Regions from separate parts of the Niastella sp. genome, predicted to be linked through region 2. Evidence: riboswitches for the same ligand, from Rfam matches in the RefSeq annotation. Region 2 holds a riboswitch; the other holds the start of a gene.

Region 1 (3,949 bases), on a different contig from region 2:
GGTATCTATCGCAAACAGTATAGCATAGTTGATATTAAATAAATCAACCATTACTAACAACGGTTACCTGTCAATGAAGTTACTATTTTTTTACATTGCTGTACTTTTTTAAGGACATTTATTATAAGACATTTATCTTAGCGCCCCCTATTCAAGGGTTTTAAAATAAGGGAATCCTATCTTAATTGCGTACATGCGAAAAACTAGACCGTCAGCACGGAGGCCCATAGCCCAGGAATTATCAGCTGCCGAAACAGAGAAGATGTTAAACAAAATCGGGAAAGCATTGAAGAATAAACGCCAGGCAAGAACAACACTGGAAAGCTTTTCGTATGAAATCAATATCTCAAGAAGCGCCATGACCCGGTATGAATCCGGTGGGGATATGTATTTAAGCACCTTCCTGAAATTATTGCATGGCCTGGATATAAAACCGGAAGAGTTCTTTAAAGATGTCTAAATAATAAATATGTTAAATCGATAATGTCTTATCCACGTTTCGAACACTACCACCACCAGTAGCTGATTTATATTTGATCACGGGATGTCCCTTGTACTTCACATCACTGCCGCCACTGGCTTCAGCTGCCATTTCTTTGTTAACCGTTAAAGTGGCATCGCTTCCACCACTTACATCTATAATAGCATATTCAGCAACCAGCTCCTCCGCTTTGAAATCACTGCCGCCGTGGGCATCTATTCTTAAATTAACAACACTCCCTTTCATATGAACATCGGAGCCCCCACTTTGATCAACCGTTAAATCAGTCACAGCTACCTGCCCGTTAAAATCACTTCCGCCTGCTAACTCCAGGTTTAATTTATCAAGCTTCAATTCTCCCTGAATAATTATATCACTTCCGCCTGTAGCCCTCAATTTATTAAGCGTCTTTACCGACACATACGCCTTAAACTTCCTGCCTTTCCAGTTAAATCCCCCGCCATTTAAAAATATCCTTAACTCGCCATTTTCAACAACAGTCCGCATTTTGTCGCGTTGAGCTATTTCTGTAGCACTTACTACCAACCCTTCCTCTGTGCTTTGAATAAGATACAGATCGATGCCATCAGACACCCTGATACTCTGAAAGCTGCCTACTTCACGTTTTTCGGCATTGGCATCATATATAATTTTCTCCTGGCTAATAGCCATGATATTGATTAATAATAATATAGGAGTTAAAAGATGCTTTTTCATAGTACTCATATGCTGGTGTGACGGATAACGATACCCAGATGTTACAATATTCTTAAAAAAATAATGTTCGTATCTTTGCAGACTCTTTTAAAAATCAGAGATTTTCAGTTTCCCGGGGTGCTTTCCCGCCAACAGCGGTAAGGCTGAGAACAGACCCGTAGAACCTGATCAGGGTAATGCCTGCGCAGGGAAGGTAGCTCCGTATTTGTCTACACTTCACTTTCGCAGCATTTCTCTTAAATCATTTTTTCAACAAACATGATACAAATGAAAAAAATGCTTTTGGGGATTTGCTACCTGTTATTGACTCATAGTCTTACTGCACAGATCAGCGGTAAAGTAACAGATGCTGCATCCTCAACTCCTATTGCCTCCGCTACAGTAGAATTGAGTAATGGAATGTCAACGCTTACCACCGAAAACGGATCGTTTGAGTTCAGGAAAATTAAACCGGGTAATTATACCCTGCATGTTACTTCAATAGGTTTTCAGGCAGTAAATCAGGCTGTTGCCTCGGGTAATACTCTAGATGTGAAGCTGGAGCGAATGAATCTTTTTTTACAACCGGTTGAAATAAAATCAACCCGCGCCGGCGATAAAGCGCCCTTCACCAAAAACAATCTCTCTAAAAAAGATATTGAAAAACTCAACCTGGGACAGGACCTGCCTTTCATTTTAAATCAAACACCCTCAGTAATAGTAAATTCCGATGCCGGTAATGGCGTTGGTTATACGGCTATTCGCATCAGGGGTAGTGATGCAACCCGGATCAACGTTACGCTCAACGGCATTCCTTATAACGATGCGGAATCGCAGGGCACTTACTTTGTGGACCTGCCCGATTTCACCTCATCTGTAAACAGTATACAGGTGCAACGCGGCGTGGGTACTTCATCGAACGGTGGTGGCGCTTTTGGCGCTACTATTAATTTAAGCACCAACGAAACCAATACGACGCCTTATGCTGAAATAAATAATACCTATGGTTCCTTCAACACCTGGAAACATACGGTTAAAGCTGGTAGTGGATTGATCGACGATCACTTTACGCTCGATGCCCGCATTTCAAAAGTATCGAGCGATGGGTTTATTGACCGGGCCAGCAGTTCGTTGAAGTCGTTTTATTTGTCAGGCGCCTATATAAACAAGAACACTTCTGTTCGCGTGAATGTATTTTCCGGCAATGAAAAAACCTACCAGGCCTGGAATGGTATTCCTGAAGCCAAATTGCGCGGCAGCAAAACTGATCTCGAAAATCATTACAACAATAACGTTGGCTCGTTGTATTTTACGCCACAGGATTCAACTAATTTGTTTTCAGCTGAGCCCAGAAAGTATAATTATTTCACGTACGCCAATCAAACCGATAATTACCAACAGGACCATTACCAGTTGTTCATCAACCATGATCTCAATGGAAGGCTGACGTTCAATACCGCCTTCTGGTTAACGCGTGGCAAGGGTTATTATGAAGAATACAAACCGGTAATTGCCTATAGCGATTATGGGTTGAACGCCCCGGTTGTCGGTGCAGACACGATCAGCGCAACCGACCTGGTTCAGCAACAATGGCTGGATAACTATTTCTACGGACAGGTATTTTCGGTTCAATATAAAAATGATATCAGCCAGCTGATTGTGGGTGGTGGCTGGAACCGCTATGATGGCAAACACTATGGCAATGTGATCTGGTCGCAATTTGGCGGCATTCCCACCAATTATCAATGGTATAATAACGACGCGTATAAAACCGATGTGAACGCTTATGCCAAATACCAGTTACAATTGACCAGTCACCTGCAGGGCTTTGTTGATCTGCAATATCGTCGCGTACTGTATTACATTGGCGGCTTTAAAAATAACCCCGGCTTACTGCTGCATAATACCTGGAATTTCTTCAACCCCAAAGTTGGTCTTGCTTACTCAAAGAACAATTACCAGTTGTACGCTTCGTATTCGCAAGGTAATAAAGAACCTAACCGCGATGATTTTGAAGCGGGCATTAACCAGCAACCAAAACCAGAGAAGCTGCATGATTTTGAACTAGGCGTAGAAAAGAAAACCAGCGAATACAACTGGGGCGCTACGCTTTATTATATGATGTATAAGGATCAGTTGGTATTAACCGGCAAGATCAATAATGTGGGTTCTTATACCCGTACAAACGTTCCTGACAGCTATCGAATGGGTATTGAATTGCAGGGCGCCATGCGTTTCACGCATTGGTTGAATGCGGCGGGTAATATTACGTTCAGTAAAAACCAGATCAGGAACTTTACCGAATATTACGATGACTATGATAATGGCGGTCAAAAAGCCGTTCCGCATGGCAATACCGACATTGCCTTTTCACCTGCGATCATTGCATCGGGCATGTTGAATTTTATTCCCTGCAACAATGTAGAGATCAGTTTGCCGGCAAAATATGCTGGCCGGCAGTACCTCGACAATACTTCCAACAAAAAACGCAGTCTTGACCCGTATTATGTACAGGACGCGCGGATCAGTTATACGCTGCATAAATCCCTGTTTAAAGACATCACCTTCATTGGCCAGGTGAACAATGTTTTCAATAAAAAGTATGAACCCAATGGTTATACCTACAGTTACCAGTATGGCGGTTCAGTAACTACCGAAAACTTTTACTTTCCCATGGCCGGCACCAATTTCATGGTGGGACTGAATGTGAAGTTGTAAGAAATAAAAAGCATATATAAGCAAAGAACCCCTCGCCGTAAACGTCAGGGGTTC
Region 2 (9,418 bases):
TACAGAATCGGGGATCTGGTTGTAATCAAACAATTTGAAATCCTGCACCGGTAACTCGGATGGCGCCATTGCCAGTTTGTCGACATACTTTATTTTATCGCAGGGCGATTGCGCCTGTGATAGACCTGTTATCAGGAAGAACAGCGATAAAGTGAAGCAGGACTTCATGTTCAAAAGCTTTTGATTAATTCGGGGAAAACAGATCGATCACATCTTTTTTTCTTTCTTCCGGAACCACTATGAGCGACTGCACTTTCCCATTTATAACGGTAGCTTCTACCGTAGTGTTATATGGCGCATGTAATTTAAAATGCACATCCTGGTCTTTGGGCCAGGCAGGGCAGAGGTAGATCTTTTTGCCATCGGTTTGCAACAGCATTTCCTGTAAACCAATCATGCCGCTGCCACCCCAGTTGTGATCGGGTGTCCAGTCGAAGCCAGGACCCCAGAAAGCAGGGAAGCGGCGGCCACTGTTCTTTAATTTCTGGGTTGTGAGTTGCAGCGCTTCACTGGTTAAACCCAGGCGGGCGGCAAAGATGTTATCCTGTTTCCAGCCAACATAACTTCTGAATTTGAGGGCGTCTGTATCATGTTTAAAGGTATTGATGGCGGTGTCTAAACCCGGTTTGCCAATACCATAAATCCCCCAAGGGAAAACAGGGTATAACTGTGGACATTCTGTATTGTTGATCCGCTCCCACAGTTTGGCCGGCGCAATAGTCGTGTAAGTACCAAATTGTCTGAAGTTGATAGGCGGGATGCGCAACAGCATCTGTTGCCACTGGGTGCGAGATGAATCTGCAAGATATTGTGCAGGCAATTCCAACAATCTTGTCAATACGGTACGCAACCCGGAAACCGTGCTGCTGGCGTTATACGCCATCTTATAAGTTTCTGCTGCTGAACCGGGAAAGATCACCAGTTGACCTTTTCCATCGAGTTTATTTCTTCCCCGTTTACTGGCCAGGTATTGGTAATGTTCGTTAAAGAAACGCAGACAGCTTTCAATAAGTGGAATGTATTCTTTTATGTTGTTACCGTTATACCGTTCTGTTTCCAGGATCATTAAACAAAACTCCAGCGCGGTATCCCATTCGTATTCCAGCCAGGCATTGTATTCAACACCCTTGTCAAAATCGGCGGGACGCTTCCAACCCCATTCGGTACAATTGGGTAAGCCAAAATTTTCAATCTGCTCCGGGAAGCAGGCGCCCCCATGATGCCAGTAGGTTTCACTCCGCAATTCAGCCGTATGTAATATGCGCAGGTAAAAATCAAACTGGGGTTTCATTAAATCGTAATCGCCGCTTTTCAAGAGGGGAAAGTAAACCAGCCGCTGGTTCTGCGCGGTGTGAATACCACCGCCCCAATTGCGGAAATCGGGTGTAAAGCGCAAGCTGCTATCTGTTGCTGATGGATCGTACGTGAATAAACCGCCATTGAATTTGGTAGGATAATGTCCCATGGCGTTGCAACCAAGCATATACCTAAACAATTGGTAATTGCGACCGGTTTGCCAGAGCACAGAACCGGTATCAGGCCGATTGGGTTGTAAAAAAACAAAACTTCGTTGCCAGTATTGGTTCCACCAGTTGCGGGTTTGCTGCCCCGCAGTTGCTGAACTTTTAGCAGCATCTGAACTAACGGTTTGCAACCCGGCTAACCAGGCTTCAGCAGAAGTGGTTTGCGCCGTATGCAATAAAACGGTAATGTGATGGTCGCGACTGGCTTTTTTGCTCTGCAGTTTCCAGCCCTTGAAATCGGTATCCATATAAATGCCGGTGTAGGTGCCCGCCGGTTGCAGGTTGTTACCCTGTAACGAACCGCCAAACGTTAGATTGGCAAGAGGGTTGTATAACTGGTCTTTTACCGCTTCCAGCCCCTGTTGTTTTACCGTTATATCAAAAACGTTGGGTATATCAGCACGATTGCGGTGATAAAACAGCACGGCGTTGTCCTTGAAATCAATATTATCTTTATAAGTAATTACTTCAGCGGGCGGGGCCCATTTGTAGGAATTGGCGTTATTGGCTTTGCCGGTGAGGGTGCGGTTGGTATACCGCCAGCTTTCATAACTCACTTCAGTCTTCACCGCTTCATTGCCCGTAACATCGATATGGATCACGGGACGAAACACATCCACCCAGATCTTTATGGTCGTTTGCAGCTTGTTGTTCCGGCCTTCTATTTGAACATAACCTTCCGCTAATTTCAATTCCTGTTTAAAGGATTCACCCTCAAAAGCGTTCGGTGTACATTTGACGCGTATTCTGCCTTCTTTTAATAAGGCATTGTTTTCGTCGAAGCAACCACTTTTACCCATGTACACCAACAGGTCGCCTTTTTCAACCCAAACGTTCAGTCCGATATCACCGCCGCCACAGGGCATGGATTCGCCTGCATTTCTACTTTGTGAATTCCAGATAATATTGTAAGTTGGTAATACAGACTGTGCCGGTAAAACCAGCGGCAACAGGTTACAAACGATAATTCCTGTTATAAAAAGAATTGCTTTTTTATTCATGGGCTGATGTACGATTCGAAGTTCCCGGGTGTGGAAAATTATCAGATCACACCGGGAATCAGCGAATGTAAGTATCTTGCCGTAAATTCTATTGTTATACCATATGAATGCGAAAAATAAAGAGGGTTCCCACAAAAACATCTGGTATGGAATTGGTCGCCAGCGCATAGAGATCCCGAAAACGGTGCTGAAGCAAAAAGTACTAACCAACGCCTTGTTGAATCAGTTGTACGTTTGCAGCCTGGGATATTATCCGAATGCTCGTGGTCACTATACCTACCGGAAGAAAGGGTTACCGGAAAACTTTTTATTTTATTGTGTCGATGGCGCTGGCTGGTATCAGATAGGAGATAAGAAATCAGAGGTAGGGCCGAACCAGTTTTTTATTTTACCACAGAACGTTGAACATGCTTATGGCAGCACAGATGATAATCCCTGGAGTATTTACTGGATCCATTTCGGGGGGGATTCATTACCACAAATGAATTCGCTGCAGGCCGTTCAAAAACATTTCAAACCATTTTACATCAAGAGCAGCAGTGAGATCCAGATCATGTTCTCCCGAATGTACAAAGCGCTGGAGTTAGGGTATAGTACCGATAACCTCATTTTCGCCAATTTATGTTTGCCGCATTTCCTGAGCCTGTTTATTTATAATTCGAAGCATACAACAGTTAGTCCTAACGATAAACTGGATGTGGTTGACAGCGCCATCCTGTATATGCAAGAGCATATCAATGAAAATATTTCCCTGCAGGACCTGAGCAGTCATTATAATTATTCGGCTTCCCGTTTCTCCAGTTTGTTCAAACAAAAGACCGGCTATGCACCCATCGATTATTTCATTCAGATGAAAATGCAAAAGGCCAGTCAGCAGCTCGACTTTAGCACCAACTCCGTAAAAGATATTGCCTTAAGTATGGGTTTCGATGATCCGTATTATTTTTCGAAACGCTTTCGTAAGATCATTGGTTTATCTCCGAAACAGTATCGTTCGCAGAAAAAGGATTAAGTTAACAAGTTGACGTGTTAACTGGTTAACTCGTCAACTCGTCAACTGGTCAACTCTTTATTTCGCTCCAAATTTATAGGCTATACCTACATTAATTTCCCGCGGATCACCCAGGTTATAACTCAGCGTACTGCCCGATTTGCTGGCATAAGTTGAATAATACTTATTAGTAGCGTTCATGGCATTCACCCAAACTTCAAAAGCATGAATGGTATAGCCGGCGCGCAGATTCAGCAGATCATACCCGCTATATTTTTTTGTATTGGCATTATCCATGAAATAAGACCCGATGTGCTGCCATTCGGCGCCCACCCGTAAGCCTTTTGCAAAAACAGGTTTATAGGTTACTTCAGCGTTACCAATAAACCGCGGGCCTCCGGCCAGCTGGTTATGGTTGTAGGCCACTCCCTTTTCAACATAATCACCAAAGGTGTGTTTGCTGTTGGCCGCGCTGAACCGGACAGACAACTCATTCACGGGGCGCCAGGTGATGCCATATTCAATACCCGTATGTTTTGTTTTGCCGGCGTTCTGGTTTTCGGTAGAACCGTCAGGGTTCTTTACACTGATGATCTCATTGGTGCCGTTTAACAGGTACCAGCTCCAGTCGGCATACAACTTATTTTTAAGCAGGGAGAACCAGCCGCCTACTTCATAATTATAAAATGTCTGTGAGCCAAGAAAGGGCACTTTTACTCCTACGTACAGATCGCTGATCTGTGGCGGTACAAAACCCTCGCTGTAATTGGCGTACAAACCCAGGCCTTTGTAATTATACGTAGCACCTATTTTTGGCGAGAAGCGGTTGAAACTGTTTTTGGTAGAAGGCGACCCCGTGTATGCAGAAGGCGGCAATGCATTTTCGAAATTATAGTGATAGAAATCGTACCGAAGGGCTGCGGTCACCTTCAACCCCTTTGCCAGTTCTGCTTCGTAATGTAAATACGAAGCCAGGTTATTGATGCCTACTGAATATTGGCTCAATACGGAATCTGTGTTGGTATAGCTGATATAATACCCCCGGTTGTCGCGTTGAATGTTGATGAAGTGGGCGACATAGGCAGAGGGACTGTTATCTACAGTAATACCTGCGATCAGTTTACTGTTCAGGAAATTGAACGATTGCTGGTGTTGGGCCATCACCATATACGTGTTGAAGGAGCTGTTATTGATCTCTCCATAAGCCATCATTGGATCGGTTGCATTCTTCACGCGGTAGGATGGGTTTTGTTGTACCGAGTTGTCCCGGTATACGAAAGATACCTGCGTAGTGCTGTTGTCATTCCATTGATGGAAGAGCTGCGATTTATAGCGAAGGGCAGGCACTTTGCGATACGTGAATGTCTGCGGCGTGCTGTAGTCTTTATTGGCGAAATGCACGCTGTCGAGAGATCCCAGCATATCACTGAAATAATTTACATACGTGATATCGTTCACCCATTTTGTTTTTTCACTGATGGCATAATCACCACGAACAGTGATGCCGATTTTATGAAAATCGCTGTGATCAATAGGGCCGTTGTGCCGGTCGGCATAATAACCGCTGATCAGCAACCCAAATTTTCCAAACGTATTGCCCACCTGAACATCCGTTCTTTTATAGCCGGTGTTGGTGATCTGTGCGCTGACCTTGCCGGTGAGTAAGGCAGGCGGCGCCTGGGTGATGATATTTACTGCGCCACCAATGGCTTCAGCGCCATATAGTGAAGAAGAAGGCCCTTTAATAACCTCTATCTGGCGGGCTGCAGGCAGGTTCATTTCCAGTAACGCATTGTGGTTGTAAACACCCGTGGTGCGAATGGGAATGCCGTCTTCCAGGTACAGAAACAGGCTCTTGGTGGTCATTGGTTGGCGAATGCTCATTTCATGCTGCTCATTACCGAGGTTCACCATGTTCACGCCGCTTACTTTATTCACCAGTTGATCGATGCGGGTGGCCTTGGTGTCTTCCATCGTTTGTTTGCTGATGGTGGTAATGGCTACAGGCGCTTCGCTGCGTTTTTGAGCGGTTCTGCTGGCGCTGACCACTATTTCCTGTAAGCTGTTATTGTTACTTTGTAAGTTTACCAGTAATATACTTTCTGTGCCTGCCTGGATGGTTACAGGCTGGTATCCCAATGAAGAAATAATGAGTTCGTTCGCGGTATCTGCCATTGGCAGGGTGAATTCTCCATTCGTATTGGTAATAGTTCCTTTATTGCTTTGTTTGATCTGTACAGAAGCCCGGGCTATCGGTTCGTGCGTAATGGCGTCTATCACTTTGCCGGTGCAGTTTGTTTGCGAATAGGAGCGGAGCCCGGTCAATACGATCAGTAAAGCAGTTGCCCATTTTATAAAGCGTCTCATGGTCATAGCGTATTGCACATGCAGTAGCCAATTCAGGCAATACAAAGCCTGCTTGCTTTCGCATGCTAAGGTTGAAGTGGAATTATTCGTTGGAACAGGTTTATTACATTACATACTGTAAATAGCATGCCTTCAGGGACATACCTACAGCAGGTAAGAAACAAATAAAAATGAAAATGATTGAGATGTGTGGAGTAGCGATTACACTTGTGGCGGATGGAAAACTGCGTCTATTGCCCTTTGTGAGATGGGATCGGTATACCGCGATACATGTACCGGTTTTTCGTTGATTACAAGGTAGTGCGTTTCAACTTTCTTTTCACTAAATAATACTACCTCGAATTTCAGGCTTGAACCACCATTGAGTGGGATGTCCTGCGATTTTTCCTCTTTGTTCAGCTGTTTGGTCAAATAACATTTACCATGACAGCAGCTTCTGGGTTTGTTGCGGTTCTGGCACAAACTGGCCGCAATAGCCTTTTGATTGACCTTGAAATTCAGGACGATAAGGCTTTTGCTGAAGGTTTGCCCCAGCATGCCTATCAGGAACACTATCGTCCACCATTTATTCAAGTCTTCAAATTTCAGGCAAAGATATCAGGTTAACGAATAAACTGCATGAAAATTATCAGTTTATCAGTTGACTTTTGTCATATTATACTTGCTTTGTCTTTGCTACTGTTTTTCTACTAGTAAGAAGCAGGGCAAACGGCCCTCCTACGCTAAAGCTTCGGCGGGCGAAGCAGAGGGCAGAGACGTGAAACGTGAAAGGACTCGCGACAGGGAAATATTCCTCACTGTTTTCATCTCTCACTTGTTTCATCTTTTCCTCCTTTATCAACTGTATCAACCTTTTCAACCCTATCAACCCTCTACTTTATTTCCCTAAGCTTCTTCTTTCTTATTAACTTGTCAACTTGTTAACTTGTCAACTCGTCAACTGATCAACTGGTCAACCTGCTCCCGGTTAAACTATAGCCTTTTTACAAAAAAATTGCTATTTCAAAAAAAACTCTACCTTTACCCCACTTTAGGGGTGTCCATACATCGGACTGAGATAATACCCTTTGAACCTGATGCAGTTCGTACTGCCGAAGGGAAAAGTGAAAGTCTTCTTTTATTTTCATTTCTTTCATTTCTCTTTTGCTGCATGTTCATTCCCTGAAGTGATAAAAAAACGTAGGTATGAACATTCTTATCAATCAACAATCCAGGGATATTCCTGACCAATGTTCGTTGGAGCAATTGCTCATCCAGGTATTAGGCATACCGGTTGCCGGTTTGGCAGTAGCGGTTCATGAAACCGTTATTCCCAGCACCGATTGGCCGGCTTATATTTTACAGCCAGCTGATAAAGTCATGCTGATCCGGGCTACACAGGGAGGGTAGCCGGTTACCAGTTACCGGTTACCCCTATCGCGGCAATTGGCGCGCACCAGTATTGCCGATTCAATCGCCAGCTGGCTGACCGATTGCCGACTTTCGATTCACGAATTCACCATTCACCAAAAAATATTATAATGAAGAAGGAAGCTATTCCAAGTCAACAAAAAATAACTACAGCGCCTTTTCCGGGATCGAAAAAGATATATGTAAAAGGACAACTGCATAAAGATGTAGCGGTTGCCATGCGTGAGATCTCACTCACCGACACCCAACTTCATGGTAAAAAAGGCGCTACCGAAAAGAACGCTTCTGTTACTGTATATGATACCAGCGGGCCGTATACCGATCCAAATCTAATCATCGATGTAAAGAAGGGCTTGTCGCCCCTGCGTGAAAAATGGATCATCGATCGCCAGGATACCGAACAATTGCAACAGGTATCTTCTTCGTATGGTCTTGATCGATTGAATAATGAAAAGCTGGATGCCTTCCGCTTTGAACACCTGAGAAAACCGCGGCGCGCCAAAAGCGGCTATAACGTCAGCCAATTGCATTATGCCCGTAAAGGTATCATTACGCCGGAGATGGAATACATCGCCATTCGCGAGAACCAGCGGTTCGATCAGTTAAAAGAACAACTGAATGGCACCTATGCCATGCTGGCGCAGCAACATACGGGGCATAGCTTTGGCGCCAATACCCCAAAAAGTTATATCACCCCGGAATTTGTTCGGGATGAAATCGCAGCCGGTCGCGCCATTATTCCCAGCAATATCAATCACCCTGAAAGTGAACCCATGATCATCGGGCGCAATTTCCTGGTGAAGATCAATGCCAATATCGGTAACTCGGCAGTAACCTCCAGCATTGAAGAAGAAGTGGAGAAAGCCGTATGGGCCTGTCGCTGGGGCGCCGATACCATCATGGACCTATCAACCGGTAAAAATATTCATGAAACGCGGGAGTGGATCATTCGTAACTCACCCGTACCCATTGGTACCGTGCCTATTTACCAGGCTTTGGAAAAAGTAAATGGAAAAGCCGAAGAACTGACCTGGGAACTGTTTCGGGATACCCTGATAGAGCAGGCGGAGCAGGGCGTTGATTATTTCACCATACATGCAGGTGTGCTGTTGCGTTATATTCCATTAACCGCCAAACGCATTACGGGGATTGTATCCCGCGGTGGCAGCATCATGGCCAAATGGTGTCTGGCGCATCACAAAGAAAGTTTTCTGTATACCCATTTTGAAGAGATCTGCGAGATCATGAAAGCATATGATGTGGCATTCTCCCTGGGCGATGGATTGCGTCCCGGAAGTTTGGCCGATGCCAATGATGCTGCGCAATTTGCTGAGTTGGAAACATTGGGTGAGCTTACGGACATTGCCTGGAAGCATGATGTGCAAACCATGATCGAAGGACCGGGTCACGTGCCCATGCACATGATCAAGGAGAATATGGATAAACAACTGAAGCATTGTAAAGAAGCGCCTTTTTATACCCTCGGGCCGTTGACCACTGATATTGCGCCCGGCTACGATCATATCACTTCTGCCATTGGCGCAGCCATGATCGGTTGGTTTGGTACCGCCATGCTATGTTATGTAACGCCCAAAGAACACCTGGGTTTACCCAACAAAAAAGATGTAAAGGATGGCGTGATCACCTATAAGATCGCAGCCCATGCAGCCGATCTGGCGAAGGGACATCCCGGCGCGCAATACCGCGATAATGCATTGAGCAAAGCGCGTTTTGAATTCCGTTGGGAAGATCAGTTCAACCTTTCTCTCGATCCTGATACGGCTCGCGAGTTTCATGATGAAACCCTGCCGGCCGATGGCGCTAAAGTGGCGCATTTCTGTTCCATGTGTGGACCGAACTTCTGCTCCATGAAAATTACGCAGGATGTTCGCGAGTATGCAGCCGAAAATAATTTGCAGGATGGGGATGCCATACAGAAGGGGATGGAGGAGAAGTCGAAAGAATTTGCAGAGAAAGGAAGTCAATTGTACCTGTAATGTTTAAGCTGGTTGTTATATCAAGTGCTACTGCAGTGCCAAACGAAGCGGCCATCATTCAGCAATTATTTGCCGAAGGGTTGGACGTGTTTCATTTGCGCAAGCCGGAAGCTGATGAACAAGCAGTGC

What was found. A riboswitch is a leader RNA that binds a small molecule or an ion and turns the genes downstream of it on or off. The one in region 2 is predicted to bind thiamine pyrophosphate.
Region 1: it holds a riboswitch for thiamine pyrophosphate, as region 2 does, so the genes downstream of both, ACJ751_RS07555 (TonB-dependent receptor) here and thiS (sulfur carrier protein ThiS) in region 2, are expected to answer to the same signal.

Annotation. Positions count from the first base shown of each region.
Region 1 covers NZ_JBJMLX010000155.1:4,851-8,799, forward strand. Annotated here, with positions in the region: gene ACJ751_RS07545 (helix-turn-helix domain-containing protein) at 263-460, shown strand; gene ACJ751_RS07550 (head GIN domain-containing protein) at 473-1,198, opposite strand; TPP riboswitch at 1,302-1,407, shown strand; gene ACJ751_RS07555 (TonB-dependent receptor) at 1,466-3,895, shown strand.
Region 2 covers NZ_JBJMLX010000361.1:2,945-12,362, reverse strand. Annotated here, with positions in the region: gene ACJ751_RS18685 (hypothetical protein) at 1-168, opposite strand, end outside; gene ACJ751_RS18680 (DUF5703 domain-containing protein) at 185-2,524, opposite strand; gene ACJ751_RS18675 (AraC family transcriptional regulator) at 2,628-3,536, shown strand; gene ACJ751_RS18670 (TonB-dependent receptor) at 3,594-5,882, opposite strand; gene ACJ751_RS18665 (hypothetical protein) at 6,084-6,455, opposite strand; TPP riboswitch at 6,905-6,999, shown strand; gene thiS (sulfur carrier protein ThiS) at 7,068-7,271, shown strand; gene thiC (phosphomethylpyrimidine synthase ThiC) at 7,403-9,289, shown strand; gene ACJ751_RS18650 (thiamine phosphate synthase) at 9,289-9,418, shown strand, end outside.